2 linked regions of the Azospirillum sp. TSH100 genome follow. The protein of the gene in region 1 interacts with the protein of each later gene in a pairwise test. Links are inferred from orthologs where the notes say so. Each region holds a gene or a part of one and is shown in the gene's direction. Other genes may lie near its edges.

Region 1 (4,332 bases):
GATCGGCCACATCCTGGCCGCCGCCGGTCGCAAGGCGGCGGTGGGCGGCAACCTCGGCACGCCGGTGCTCACCTTCGACCCCATCGGGTCCGGCGGCACCTGCGTCCTGGAGATGTCGAGCTATCAGCTGGAGCTGACCCACTCCATCACCTTCGACATCGCGGTCCTGCTGAACATCACGCCCGACCATCTCGCCCGCCATGGCGGGATGCAAGGCTACATCGCCGCCAAGAAACTGATCTTCCACCGCCAGACCCGGCCGCGCACCGCGGTGATCGGGGTGGACGACGAGCATTGCCGGAAGATCCACGCCGATCTGGTCGCTGCCGGCGACCAGCGCATCTGGCCGATCTCCGCCCAGGGACCGGTGCCCGGCGGCGTCTATGCCGCCGGGGGCTGGCTGATCGACGACACCGAAGGCGAGGCGGTCCGCGTCGCGGAACTGTCGGCGCTGCCCAGCCTGCTGGGCACCCACAACTGGCAGAACGCCGCCGCCGCCTTTGCCACCTGCAAGGCCGCCGGCCTGCCGGTGCCGGCGATCGTCGCGGCGATGGCGACCTTCCCCGGTCTCGCCCACCGGCAGCAGCTGGTCGGCACGCTGGAGGGGGTGCGCTTCGTCAACGACAGCAAGGCGACCAACGCCGACGCGACGGAAAAGGCGCTGGCGACCTTCGACCCGATCTATTGGATCCTCGGCGGGCAGGCCAAGGACACCGGGCTGAAGGGGCTGGAGGGCTATATGGGGCGCGTCCGGCACGCCTTCCTGATCGGCGAGGCGCAGGAACAATTCGCCGCATGGCTTGACGCACAAGGCGTTGCTTATACACGCTGCGGAACGCTGGATGTTGCGACCGCGAAGGCGGCCGGACTGGCCTTGGCGGAGCGGTTGGACGGCGCTTGCGTGCTGTTGTCCCCAGCTTGCGCATCGTGGGACCAGTTCGCCAATTTCGAGAAGCGTGGCGAGGCCTTCGCCGCCTATGTCGCGGGCGTTATCAGCGCGCATGAGCACACCGGGGACGGCACCAGCGGGGGCGTTGCATGATCACCTTCGACCGCACCGACCAATCGATCTTCGGCCGCTGGTGGTGGACCGTCGACCGCTGGCAGCTGGGCGCCGTCGCCCTGCTGATGTTCCTGGGCACCGTCCTGATCACGGCGGCCAGCCCGCCGGTGGCCGAGCGCATCGGCATCCAGGATACCTTCTATTTCGTCGAACGCCACGTGATGATGCTGATCCCCGCGGTCGTCATCATGATCGGCGTCTCGCTGCTCAGCCCGCGCGGCGTGCGCCGGGTGGCGCTGGGCGTGTTCCTGATCTCGGTGGCGCTGGTCTACGCCACCCTGGTGGTGGGCGTGGAGATCAAGGGTGCGCGCCGCTGGATCCATGTCCCCGGCCTGTCGATCCAGCCGTCGGAGTTTGTGAAGCCGGCCTTCGCCGTGGTGGCGGCGTGGCTGTTCTCGCTGTCGCGCACCAACCCGGGCTTCCCCGGCGCCCTGGTGTCGATGGCGCTCTACGGCATCACCATGGCCGGCCTGATCCTTCAGCCCGATCTGGGCATGACCTTCGTCGTCTCCGCAGTCTGGTTCACCCAGTTCTTCCTGGCCGGGCTGAACCTGGTGCTGGTGATGGGGCTCGGCGGGTTGGGCGTGGTCGGTCTGGTCGGCGCCTATTACACGCTGCCGCACGTCACCAGCCGCATCAACCGCTTCCTCGACCCGCATGCCGGCGACAATTATCAGGTCAACCGCTCGCTGGAGGCCTTCGCCAACGGCGGACTGATGGGCACCGGCCCCGGTCAGGGCACGGTGAAGTTCTATCTGCCCGACAGCCATGCCGACTTCATCTTCGCGGTGGCGGGCGAGGAACTGGGCCTGATCTTCTGCCTTGGGCTGGTGGTGCTGTTCGCCTTCGTCGTGTTGCGCGGATTCGCCCGTGTCTTCAATGACAACAACTACTTCGTCCTGCTTGCCGCCGCCGGTCTTCTGATTCAGTTCGGGCTTCAGGCAGCGATCAACATGGGTTCGTCCTTGCATCTTATGCCGACCAAGGGCATGACCCTGCCGTTCATCTCCTACGGCGGCTCCTCGCTGCTTGCTCTCGGGTTCGGCATGGGTATGGTTCTGGCACTGACACGCAAACGCTTCGGCCCCGCGGAATGAGGAGGCCGACCGACTTGAGCGCAACGGGATTCGATGCGGGCTTCGACGCCGACGCCAACAAGGTGATCGTGCTGGCGGCCGGCGGCACCGGCGGACACATGTTCCCGGCCGAGGCGCTGGCACGCGAGCTGCTGGCCCGCGGCCGTGCGGTGACGCTGGTGACCGACAAGCGCGGCCACGCCTTCGGCGAAAGCCTGCCGGAGGTTGCGGTCCACCGCATTCGCGCCGCATCCCCCGGTGCCGGCATCGTCGGCAAGCTGAAGGCCGCCCTGCAGATGGGTCTCGGCCTGCTGGAGGCGCGGGCGCTGATGCGCCGGCTCGATCCCGCAGCGGTCATCGGCTTCGGCGGCTACCCGTCGGTCCCCACCGTCTATGCCGCCATCCAGTCGAAGCTGCCGACCCTGCTGCACGAACAGAACGCCGTGTTGGGCCGCGCCAACCGGATGCTGATCGCCGGAGCGCGCCGCATCGCCGTCGCCTTCCCCGACATCGAGAAGCTGGGCGAGACGCAGCGCGCCAAGATCGTCCGCACCGGCAATCCGGTCCGCCCGGCGATCGCCGCCCGCCGCCTGTCTCCCTACGAGGCGCCGCAGGCCGGCGGCCCGGTCCGCCTGCTGGTGATGGGCGGCAGCCAGGGCGCCCGCGTCTTCTCCGAGGTGATCCCCGCGGCGCTGGCCCTGCTGCCCGAGGCGATGCGCGCCCGCATCCATCTGGCGCAGCAGTGCCGCCCGGAGGATCTGGAGGCTGCCCGCGACGCCCTGGAACCGCTCGGCCTTGCCCGGCTGGAGCTTCAGACCTTCTTCCGCGATGTGCCGGAACGGCTGGCCGCCTGCCACCTCGCCATCACGCGCGCCGGCGCCTCCACCATCGCCGAGCTGACCTGCGTCGGCCGTCCGGCGATCCTGGTGCCCTACCCGCATGCCACCGACGACCATCAGACCGCCAACGCCCGCCATCTGGCGGGGGCCGGGGCCGCCTGGCTGGTGCCGCAACCCTCCTTCACCGCAAGCGCGCTGGCGGAGCGGCTGTCCACCCTGCTGGCCGATCCGCAGGCGCTCGCCGACGCCGCTCGCGCCGCCCATGACTGGGGCACCGCCGACGCCGCCACCGCGCTGGCCGACGCCGTGCTGGCGATGCTGGGCGGCGGCCCGGCCACTCTTACCCACCACACCCACTCCGACCACGACCAATCCCACCACGCCCGGCGCTCGTCCGCCGGCGCCAGCGCCAAGGGGGCCGCGGAATGATGAAACCCATGCGGAATCTGACCCGGCCGACGCCGCGTCCGCTGCAGGACTGGCCGGCGGACATGACGCGGACCGAGGGTGGCTGGTACAACCGTCCGGGCTGTCCGCTGGTGCCGCGCTTCCTCGCCGAAGGCGGCTTCCTGCGCGACCGCCTGTCGATGATCCACGGATCGCAACCCCTCCCCAACGACCTGTCCGACGGGGCGGTCGACGCCACCCTTCGCCTGATGCTTCGCCGCGGAAAGTAAGCCTGACATGCGCGCCCTCCCCCTCTCGATCGGCACCATCCACTTCGTCGGCATCGGCGGCATCGGCATGAGCGGCATCGCCGAGGTGCTGCGGAACCTGGGCTATACCGTCCAGGGCTCCGACCTTGCCGAGAACGCCAACGTCAAGCGCCTGCGCGAGCTGGGCATCAAGGTGTTCGTCGGCCATCGGGCCGAGAACATCGCCGGCGCGGCCGTCGTCGTCGTCTCCTCCGCCGTCAAGCGCGACAATCCGGAGGTGGTGGCAGCCCGTGCCGCCCTGGTGCCGGTGGTCCGCCGCGCCGAGATGCTGGGCGAGCTGATGCGCCTGAAATGGGCGATCGCCATCGGCGGCACCCATGGCAAGACCACGACCACCTCGATGGTCGGCCATATGCTGGAGCACGCCAACCTCGACCCGACCGTCATCAACGGCGGCATCATCAACGCCTACGGCTCCAACACCCGGCTCGGCACCGGCGACTGGATGGTGGTGGAGGCGGACGAGAGCGACGGCACCTTCGTCAAGCTGCCGGCTTGCATCGCCGTCGTCACCAACATGGATCCGGAGCATCTGGACTTCTACGGCACCTTCGACAACGCGCGGGCGGCCTTCGACAGCTTCGTGCAGAACATCCCCTTCTACGGCTTTGCGGCGCTCTGCATCGACCATCCCGAGG
Region 2 (9,384 bases), 600 kb from region 1 along the record:
TCCTGGTAGAGACCATGAACACCGCCTTCCGCGAGCCGGTGATCCGCACCAGCGTCGGCGGGCGGGAAGGCGGCGGCGCCGGCCTGACCCCGCTGGGCCAGGAGGTCGTCGCCCGTTACCGCCAGACCCAGGAGGAGGCGCGAAAGGCCGCCGAACCGCATCTGCGCTGGCTGGAGGAGGTGCTGAAGGACGACACGAGCGGAGAGCCGGTCGCCGGGACGGAGCCGCCGGCCGGCTGAGTCCAGCCTGTTTGGTTGTCAATTGATCGGGCCAGGCACCGCAAGTCGCAGCCAAAACCTGCCCAAGCACTGACGTCTGTTTTTTCTTCCATGCGCGCGGTGCAGCCCAGAGCGACGGGAAGCCCGATGGTGCGGCGCGGCAAGGCATCTTACATATGGCTCTGTTGCAGCTCGGCTCCAGCGTGACCGGACGGCAACACCCCATTCTCCCGATCTCATCAGGCATCCGGACGGACCGCAGTCGTGGCTCCGCACCGCCATGCCTTTGCCCGAGCCGATCCCCCGCCATGCTGTCCCTTCCCCTGCCCATCACCGCCGCCGACGCTTTCGGCGGCGCCGCCTTCGCCGGTTCGTGCCTGTGGCCGCTGATGAAGAAGCGCCGCGCCCTGCTGGCCGGGCAGGCCGCCACCAACCTGATGTTCATCACCCACTATGTGCTGCTGGGCGCGCACACCGCCGCGGCGCTTTGCCTGCTGGTGGTGGCGCAGGCTCTGGCAGCGCTGCCGGAAGGGCGCAGCCGCTGGCAGACGGCGGTCTTCGCCGCCACCGTGCCGGGCATCGCCGCCATCGCACTGTTCACTTGGTCCGGCCTGCCGTCGGCGCTGTCCAGCCTGGGCATCACCTTCTCCACGCTGGCACGCTGGCAGTCGGACGCGGTGCGCATGCGCCTTCTTCTGCTGGTGGCCGGCGGTTTCTGGGTCAGCCACAACGCGCTGGTGATGTCGCCCTTCGCGATGGCATCGGACGCCTTCTGCGCCGCCGCCAACCTGCTGCGACTGCGCGGCGAACTGCGCAAGAGCAAGGTTCCGGCGCCGGTGCCAGCTGTCAACGCCACTGCCAACGCCAACGCGCTACCCTCAGGCGCTGCTGCCGCCTGAACCGGCTCCACTGGAACGGGCTAACGCCTCCGGACGGGTTCTCCCTGTCCGGAGGCGGTCGAATTGGGCACTGGCGCACCGGCACCGTCGCGCCTAAAAGAGGCCTCGTGCACCGCAACGGCAGCGACGAAGGACGGCCCATTCATGCTGAAGCGTCTTTACGACTGGACCATGGCCAAGGCCGCGTCGAAGGATTCGACCGCCTGGCTGGCCGGGGTGTCCTTTGCCGAAAGCTCCTTCTTCCCGCTGCCGCCGGACCTGCTGCTGGTGCCGATGGTCATCGCCAACCGCAAGGCGGCGTGGAAGCTGGCGACGATCTGCACGCTGGCCTCGGTGGTCGGCGGCATCGCCGGCTACATGATCGGCTATTTCCTGTACGAGACAATCGGCCGCTGGGTGATCGACTTCTATCACCTGACCGACAAGTTCGAGCAGCTGCGCCACACCTTCGTCGAGTACGGGGCGGAGATCCTGATCATCAAGGGCATGACGCCCATCCCCTACAAGCTGCTGACCATCACCGCCGGCGTGGCGCACCTGCCGCTGTGGGTGTTCATCGGCGCCTCGATCATCTCGCGGTCGATCCGCTTCTATCTGGTGGCGGCGCTGCTGTATTTCTTCGGTCCGCCGATCCGCGCCTTCATCGAAAAGCGGCTGACGCTCGTCACCAGCGTGTTCGCGGTGGCGCTGATCGGCGGCTTCCTGGTGGTGAAGCTGCTGTAAGCCGCCACCTCTTTACCAGACAGACAGGACCTCCATGCCTCCGCGCGGGCGCCCGCCCCATCCCAGCCGTGCCCGCACCCGGACCGCCGCCCCCGTCTCCCCGTCCGTTCCGGAGCCTACCGAGTCGCGCAAGCTGTTCCGCGTCGCCGGACTGGCCGCCGTGTCCGCCCTGTTCACCCATGAGCCGGAGCGGGTGGAGCGCCTGTTCTTCGACGAGCGGCTGAAACCGGCGGTGGGCGCCTACTGCAAGGCGATGGCGGCGGCCAGAAAGCCCTACCGCATGGTGGAGGCCGACGAGCTGGCGAAGGTCGCCGGCACCGTTCTGCACGGCGGGGTGGTGGCGCTGATGGCGCCGCGGACACTATCGTTGTTCGATACCGAGACGGCGCGCCGGACGGCGGAGCCGCTGCTGATCCTGGACGGCGTCGGCAACCCGCACAATCTCGGCGCCATCCTGCGCACCGCCGCCTTCTTCGGCCTGCCCCGCGTCCTGGTCTCCGACCATCCCGGCCAGGCCATGCCGTCGGAGGCAGCCTACCGCGTGGCGGAGGGCGGCTTCGAGTGGGTGACGCTGGAGCGTGCCCCCACCCTGCCCGCCCTGCTCAAGCGGCTGCGCGCCAGCCATCGGGTGTTCGGGACGGCACTGGACCAGAGCCGGCCGACGGTCGATGCCAGCGCGCTGACGGGCTGGCGCGGCAAGGCGAATACCAAGCCGCCGGCGGTCGTGCTGGGCAACGAGGAGGACGGCATCCCGCCGGCCACGCTGGCGGCCTGCGAGGCGGTGCTGACCATCCCCGGCAGCGGGCGCGTCCAGTCGCTGAACGTCGCCGCCACCGCCGCCATCCTCATCCACGCCCTGGCCGCTGGGTAACGCCCATTACCCGAGCGCTGCGATCAGCACCACCGCAACCAGGGCGACCGACGCCAGCGGCAGCATTTCCACTCCGTTGCGTGTCCAGGTCGGCGCGGCGCCATGGTGGTTGCCGCCATGGCCGCTGCCGACCTCGTCGGCCCAGCCATGACGCGATGGTATCGCACCGGGGGCCGACACAGCAGGGGCCGCCGGACTCGCCATGTCGACAACGCCGTCGCCGCGACGATAGTCGCCGGCCTGCCGTGCCAATGCCGGGTTGGGCCGGCCCTGCGTCAGGCGGGAATCGTCCAGTTCGACCTCGACCCCGGCCGCCTCGACCCGCTCGATCACCGCGGCGGTCTCCTCCGGCGTCATGGTATCGACGGGCAGGATGCCACCCAGCGCCTCGGCGCTCAGCCGGTTGCCATTGCGGCGGCCATGGTCGATCAGGGACTGGATCAGGCGCTCGTCGGTGGTACTGGCCATGAAGGCTCTCCTTCTTTCAGAATCCTCGCGGGACAGAGCATCAAACGCGCGGACCCGCCCGAAGGTTCACCGGCACACCCGTTCCACCTGCGCGCACTCTGCGCCATCTTGCCGCGGCCCGGCCGCCACCCGACATAAGAGGTCCCTCCAACGGACCGTCATGATGGGAGACCCGACCATGCTGGGGCATTTTCTGCGCAAGCCGGCGACGCTGCCGACGCCGGAGGAGGCGCTGCCCGGCCGCAGCCAACCGATCCCGGTTCCCGAGCAGCATCACGTCAACCGCCATCGCCTGACCGGCCCCTACCCGCCGGGGCTTGAGGTCATCGACCTCGGGCTTGGCTGCTTTTGGGGGGCGGAGCGCAAATTCTGGCAAGTTAGCGGTGTCTGGGTGACCGCCGTCGGTTATCAGGGCGGGCATACCCCGAACCCGACCTATGAAGAGGTCTGCTCCGGCCGCACCGGCCATACCGAGGTGGTGCGCGTTGTCTACGACCCGGCGATGGTGAAGGTCGAGGACCTGCTGCGCGTCTTCTGGGAATCCCACGACCCGACCCAGGGCATGCGCCAAGGCAACGACGTCGGCACCCAGTATCGCTCAGCCGTCTACACCCACAGCCCCGCCCAGCAGGCGGCGGCGGAGGCGACGCTGGCAGCCTATCAGGGGCGGCTGGCCCAGGCCGGCTATGGTCCAATCACCACCGAGATCCGCGAGGCCCCGCCCTTCTACTTCGCCGAAGGCTATCACCAGCAGTATCTCGCCAAGAATCCCAACGGCTATTGCGGCCTGGGCGGGACCGGCGTCACCTGCGCCGCCTGATGAAGCGCGGGTAAACAAGGGCGGTGCGGCGCCCGGCCGGGCTTGGCCCTTGCGGTTGCACCACACCGGCCCTTGCGGGTATGGTTCGGGCGGCTCTTGAAAGCTCCGGCGGCGTCATTCCGCAGGAGCGCCGCCCGTCCAGCTGCGATTGTCATGACCAAGGAAAGAACCGAGCTGGCGACGCCGTCTCTCAGCGGCCTGCTCGAATTCTGGCTCACCAAATCCGTCGCCGGCCGGCCGCCGGTCCCCAGCAGCATCTCCCCGGCCGATCTCCGGCCGTGGAAGGACAACATCGCCGTCTTCGAGGTGATCGGGGAGGAAGCCGGCACCTTCGTCTATTCCTATTATGGCAAGGCACTGGCCGCCGCCTTCGGCCAGTCGCGCCTGGGTGCCACGCTGGACGATCTGCCGCCGGAACAGCGGGCATTGCTTCAGCCGGAATATGAGACGGTGCGCCGCGAACGGCTGCCCGTCGCCCGCGTCCACACCGCCGTCTTCGGCGGGCGCACCCGCAGCTTCGAACGGCTGGTGCTGCCGATGTCCAGCGATGGGGTCGGCATCGACAAGCTGCTGGTCGCCGCCTACGAAATGACGCCACGCGAACTGGCGGCGCGCACGCCGATATACTCCCCGGGCCCGGCACCGGCACCGGGCTCCTCCTCCGGCCCGATCCCCCTCACCGTTCAGAAGCCGGGAGCCTCGGCATGACCCCGCGTATGCCGCATCTCGCCGCCCCGCCCACCCAGGCGGGCGTGGTGACCGCCGACGAGTTCAATCTGTGGTGCGCGCTGAACGGCCGTCCGTTCAACCTCGTCCCCAACCCGCGCCCCGACGGCCGCGTGATGTGGGACGTGGAGGTTCTGCCCGGCACGCCGCGCGCCGGTACCGTCTATTCCACCAACCTGTCGGACGAGGCGCTGGCGGTGGTCGCCGGCTTTGCCTTCCTGTCGGGTGTCGAATGGGCCTATGAGGCGCGCGAACCGGCCGAGGCGCCTGCCCCCTGCGAGGCCACCCCGGTGGCGGAAGCCACGGCTCCCTGTGCGCCTGCCGCCACTCCCGGCGCTGCGCCGGCCATGCCGGTGCCCGCCACGCCGCCGGAGCCGGTGGAATACCCCACGGTCTATTCGCTGCCAACCGTCTCGCTGCTGCAGACCCCGCCGCCGCGTCCGGTGCAGCAGCATGACGAGTCGGTGCTGGCCCGCAACGCGCGGATGCTGGAAACCGTCCTGAAGAATTTCCGCGTCCGCGGCGAGATCATGGACGTCCGCCCCGGCCCGGTGGTGACACTCTATGAATTCGAGCCGGCGCCCGGCACCAAGTCGGCGACCGTCATCAACCTGACCGACGACATCGCCCGCTCGATGAGCGTGGTCACCGCCCGCATCGCCATCGTCCCCGGTCGCAGCGTCATCGGCGTCGAGCTGCCGAACCCGGTGCGCGAGATGGTCTACCTGCGCGAAAGCTTCGACCACGACGCCTTCCGCAACACCACGGCCCAGCTCGCCATCGCGCTCGGCAAGGACATCAGCGGCGAGCCGGTGGTGGCCGACCTCGCCCGCATGCCGCACCTGCTGGTCGCCGGCACCACCGGCTCGGGCAAGTCGGTTGCGATCAATACGATGATCCTGTCGCTGCTCTACCGGCTGCCGCCGGAGCGCTGCCGCTTCATCATGGTCGACCCCAAGATGCTGGAGCTGTCGGTCTATGACGGCATCCCACATCTGCTGACCCCCGTCGTCACCGATCCCAAGAAGGCGGTGGTGGCCCTGCGCTGGGCCGTGCGCGAGATGGAAAGCCGTTACGAGGCGATGTCCAAGCTCGGCGTCCGCAACATCGAGGGCTACAACGCCCGCATGGCGGAGATGATCGCCAACGGCGAGAAGATGCCCCGCCGCGCCCCGGCGCCGGGCGAGCCGGAGAATGTCTTCGACCTGACCCCGTCGGAACCGACGCCGCTGCCCTATATCGTCGTGATCGTCGACGAGATGGCCGACCTGATGCTGGTGGCCGGCAAGGAGATCGAGGCGGCGATCCAGCGTCTGGCCCAGATGGCGCGTGCCGCCGGCATCCATCTGATCATGGCGACGCAGCGCCCGTCGGTCGACGTCATCACCGGCACCATCAAGGCGAATTTCCCGACCCGCATCAGCTTCCAGGTCACCAGCAAGATCGACAGCCGCACCATCCTGGGCGAAGCCGGGGCGGAGCAGCTGCTGGGCCAGGGCGACATGCTGTACATGCAGGGCGGTGGCCGCATCACCCGCGTCCACGGCCCCTTCGTCTCCGATTCGGAGGTCGAGGAGATCGTCCAGTATGTGAAGGCCCAGGGCGCTCCCAACTACGTCACCGCCATCACCGAGGAGGAAGAGGAAGCCGCCACGGTGGAAGACGAGGACGGCGGTTCCGCCGCGACCGGCGACGACCTCTACATGCAGGCCGTCAACCTCGTGGTGCGCGAGGGCAAGGTGTCGGTCAGCTTCATCCAGCGCCAGCTCCAGATCGGCTATAACCGCGCCGCCCGTCTGGTGGAGCGGATGGAGACCGAGCGAGTCGTCGGCCCCGCCAATCACCAAGGCAAGCGCGAGGTCCTGCTCTCCCCATCCGGCCTGTCGGCCAAGCGCGCGGGAGTGTGATCGTTCCTCCTTCTCGCGGAGCGGGAGAGGGCAAGTAAGCAAGCAAGAGGCTCCCCATGGACCCCAAGCCGCATTTCGAGACCCTCGCCCGCTACAACCGCTGGGCCAACCGCCGCCTGTACGAGGTTGTGTCTCAGCTTTCCGATGCGCAGTACCGCGAGGATTGCGGCGCCTTCTTCGGTTCGATCCGCGGCACGCTGAACCACATCCTGGTCGCCGACCGGGTGTGGCTGGAGCGGATCGAGGGAACCGGGCCGAAACCGTCCTCGCTCGACGAGATCCTCCATGACGATTTCCCCGGCCTGCGCGCGGCCCGCGAGGCGGAGGACGAGCGCATCCTACGCGTCCTGGCGGAAATCCCGGCGGAGCGGTTCGAGTCGGTCCTGTCCTACCGCAGCATGGCCGGCACGCCGCACGAGCTGCCTTTCGTCCAGGTCGTCACCCACATCTTCAACCACCAGACCCACCATCGCGGGCAGGCGCATACGCTGTTGAGCCAGTTCGGGCTGGACGCGCCGTCGATCGACTTCGTCTATTTCCTGCTGGACCCGAAATGAGCCGGCCGGGAAGCAGGCCCGTCACCGATCTCGCCGCCCTGGAAGCCCTCTATGGCGAGCCGGCGGCTCCCTCCATCGCCAAGGAGGTGCCGGCACTGACCCCCGGCTACTGCGCGCTGATCGAGGCGTCGCCCTTCTTCGTTCTCGCCACCAGCGGACCGGGCGGGCTGGACGCCTCGCCGCGCGGCGACGGCCCCGGCTTCGTCCGGATTGCCGACGACCACACCCTGCTGATCCCCGACCGGCGCGGCAACAACCGGATCGACAGCCTGCGCAACATCCTGGCCGATCCGCAGGTCGGACTGCTGTTCCTGGTGCCCGGGCTGAACGAGACGTTGCGGGTCAACGGCCGCGCCGTGATCGACACCGACCGGGATCTGTGCGACAGCTTCGCCGTCGACGGCAAGGTGCCGAAGTCGGTGCTGGTGATCACCATCGACACGGTGTTCTTCCAGTGCGCCCGCGCCCTGCTGCGCTCCCGCCTGTGGGATCCGGCGGCACAGGTCGAGCGCCGCAGCCTGCCCTCGGTGGGCGCCTTGCTGGCGGAGGCCAGCGCCGGGCGCGAAGGCGGCGATGCCTATGACCGGTCGTTGGCCGAACGGATCCCGAAAACGCTCTATTGAACCGGCAACGGGTCCGCCCCTGCCGGGACGGCGGCATCGTCGCTCTCCGGTTCCCCGACCGCGGGCAAACGGATGGTGAAGACCGATCCGACACCGAGCGTGCTGTCCACCGTCAGCGCACCGCCATGGGCGGCGGCGATCCGCTGCGTCATGTAAAGCCCGAGACCGGACCCTTTGGTTCCGCGCGAGGACGAGGCACGGAAATAGATCGAGCCGATCCGCTCGACCTCCTCCGGGCTCATGCCGTGGCCCTGGTCGGCGACGCGGATGACAAGGTCTTGCCCCGCCAAGTGCGCCGTCACCCTGACCACCGTATGGGGTGGCGAATAGCGCAGCGCATTGCGCACGAGATTGGCGACCGCCACCCCAAGGAAGGACAGGTCGACCCGCAACATCCGGTCTGTCGGCTCGACCGTCACCGACAGCCTGGTCTCATTCTCCGCTCCGGCCAGCCCGTCCAGCGCCTCGTCCATCAGCAGGTCGAGCGGCACCACCTCCGGCTTCAGCGCCAGTGCTCCCTGGTCCAGCGCATCCGCCGACAGGAACAGTTCCACCAGGTCGGACATGCGCCGCGTGGTTTCGATGATGCGGCGCACGCGGGATTGCATCGACGGCGCCCGCACCTCGCCCGACAGCTCGATCATCTGGGCCGCTCCCTGGATGGCGGCCAGCGGGGTGCGGAACTCATGCGACAGCATGGCGACGAAGGTGCGCTGTTCCTCCGCCCGCTTGGTGGCGAAAGCCGACTCCTCCTGCGCCCGCACCCGCTCGCGTTGCAGGTCGCGGATGCGCAGCGCCAGACCGGACCCCAGGCACAGCATCGTGCCCAGCACGGCGATCTGATAGGGATCGGCGAACAGCAGATCCACCGGCAGGGTTCCACGCACCGTGAACTGGGTCAGTGTGTTGCCGGTGATCGCGATCAACCCGCTGGCGGCGTAATAGCGGGCGCTGGTGTCGGCGGGATTCCTGACCGCCTGCACGATCGACAGGACTGCCCCGACCAATGTCCCCACCGTGGCGAACAGCAGCACGATCGGATTGGTGATCGAATAGGTCCAGGAGACGGCGCTGGGAAGCGACAGGAGCGCCATCCAGCGGATGCCGACATAGAACCAGTGCAGACGCGGATGGCGGACCCGCAGGTCGAGGATGCGGTCCCACATCCACGCCGACGCGGCGACGCCGAGAAAGGCGCTGCTGCCGACCACCAGATTCTGCAACCAACCCGGCATATCGGGCAGCAGGATCGACGCCACCCCTCCCGAGAACAGGTAGAAGACGAAAACGCTCCCCGCATAGCCGGTGAAGGCCAGCAGAGCCCCGTCGCGCAGAAGCAACCCCAGCGACACATATCCCATGATCAGGATGGCCAGCACGCCGAAGAATAGGCCCAGGAACAGCAGGTTCGTGACCTGGAAGCCGGCATAGGCCGGAACGGCGTAGACCGCCGCCCGCATGGTGATGGAACTGACCGACTCGACGCGGAGATAGAGGGAAACCGGCTTGCCCTCCGGCAGGGTCAGCCGCGTGGTGTGCAGCCGGGTCTTCATCGGCCTCTGGCTGAAGGGA

What was found.
Region 2: the proteins of E6C72_RS00360 (region 1) and E6C72_RS03215 interact in binary tests that used the Escherichia coli proteins (3 or more experiments, as listed by UniProt). The link is inferred for Azospirillum sp. TSH100 from one-to-one orthologs.

What each region holds. Positions count from the first base shown.
Region 1 is NZ_CP039634.1:74,379-78,710, forward strand. The notes cover bases 1,373-4,332. They hold E6C72_RS00360 (UDP-N-acetylglucosamine--N-acetylmuramyl-(pentapeptide) pyrophosphoryl-undecaprenol N-acetylglucosamine transferase), read left to right. Parts: upstream 1,373-2,258; coding sequence 2,259-3,407; downstream 3,408-4,332. Other genes in these bases: E6C72_RS00355 (FtsW/RodA/SpoVE family cell cycle protein), read left to right, coding at 1,373-2,160; E6C72_RS00365 (hypothetical protein), read left to right, coding at 3,416-3,655; murC (UDP-N-acetylmuramate--L-alanine ligase), read left to right, coding at 3,663-4,332. Outside these bases: murD (UDP-N-acetylmuramoyl-L-alanine--D-glutamate ligase), read left to right, coding at 1-1,042; more of E6C72_RS00355, read left to right, coding at 1,039-1,372. UniProt on the Escherichia coli protein: Cell wall formation. Catalyzes the transfer of a GlcNAc subunit on undecaprenyl-pyrophosphoryl-MurNAc-pentapeptide (lipid intermediate I) to form undecaprenyl-pyrophosphoryl-MurNAc-(pentapeptide)GlcNAc (lipid intermediate II).
Region 2 is NZ_CP039634.1:676,520-685,903, forward strand. The notes cover bases 829-3,792. They hold E6C72_RS03215 (RNA methyltransferase), read left to right. Parts: upstream 829-1,874; coding sequence 1,875-2,711; downstream 2,712-3,792. Other genes in these bases: E6C72_RS03205 (YgjV family protein), read left to right, coding at 829-1,117; E6C72_RS03210 (YqaA family protein), read left to right, coding at 1,262-1,840; E6C72_RS03220 (hypothetical protein), read right to left, coding at 2,718-3,179; msrA (peptide-methionine (S)-S-oxide reductase MsrA), read left to right, coding at 3,358-3,792. Outside these bases: E6C72_RS03200 (winged helix-turn-helix domain-containing protein), read left to right, coding at 1-239; more of E6C72_RS03205, read left to right, coding at 527-828; more of msrA, read left to right, coding at 3,793-3,999; E6C72_RS03230 (PAS domain-containing protein), read left to right, coding at 4,153-4,707; E6C72_RS03235 (DNA translocase FtsK), read left to right, coding at 4,704-6,632; E6C72_RS03240 (DinB family protein), read left to right, coding at 6,689-7,189; E6C72_RS03245 (pyridoxamine 5'-phosphate oxidase family protein), read left to right, coding at 7,186-7,812; E6C72_RS03250 (sensor histidine kinase), read right to left, coding at 7,806-9,384.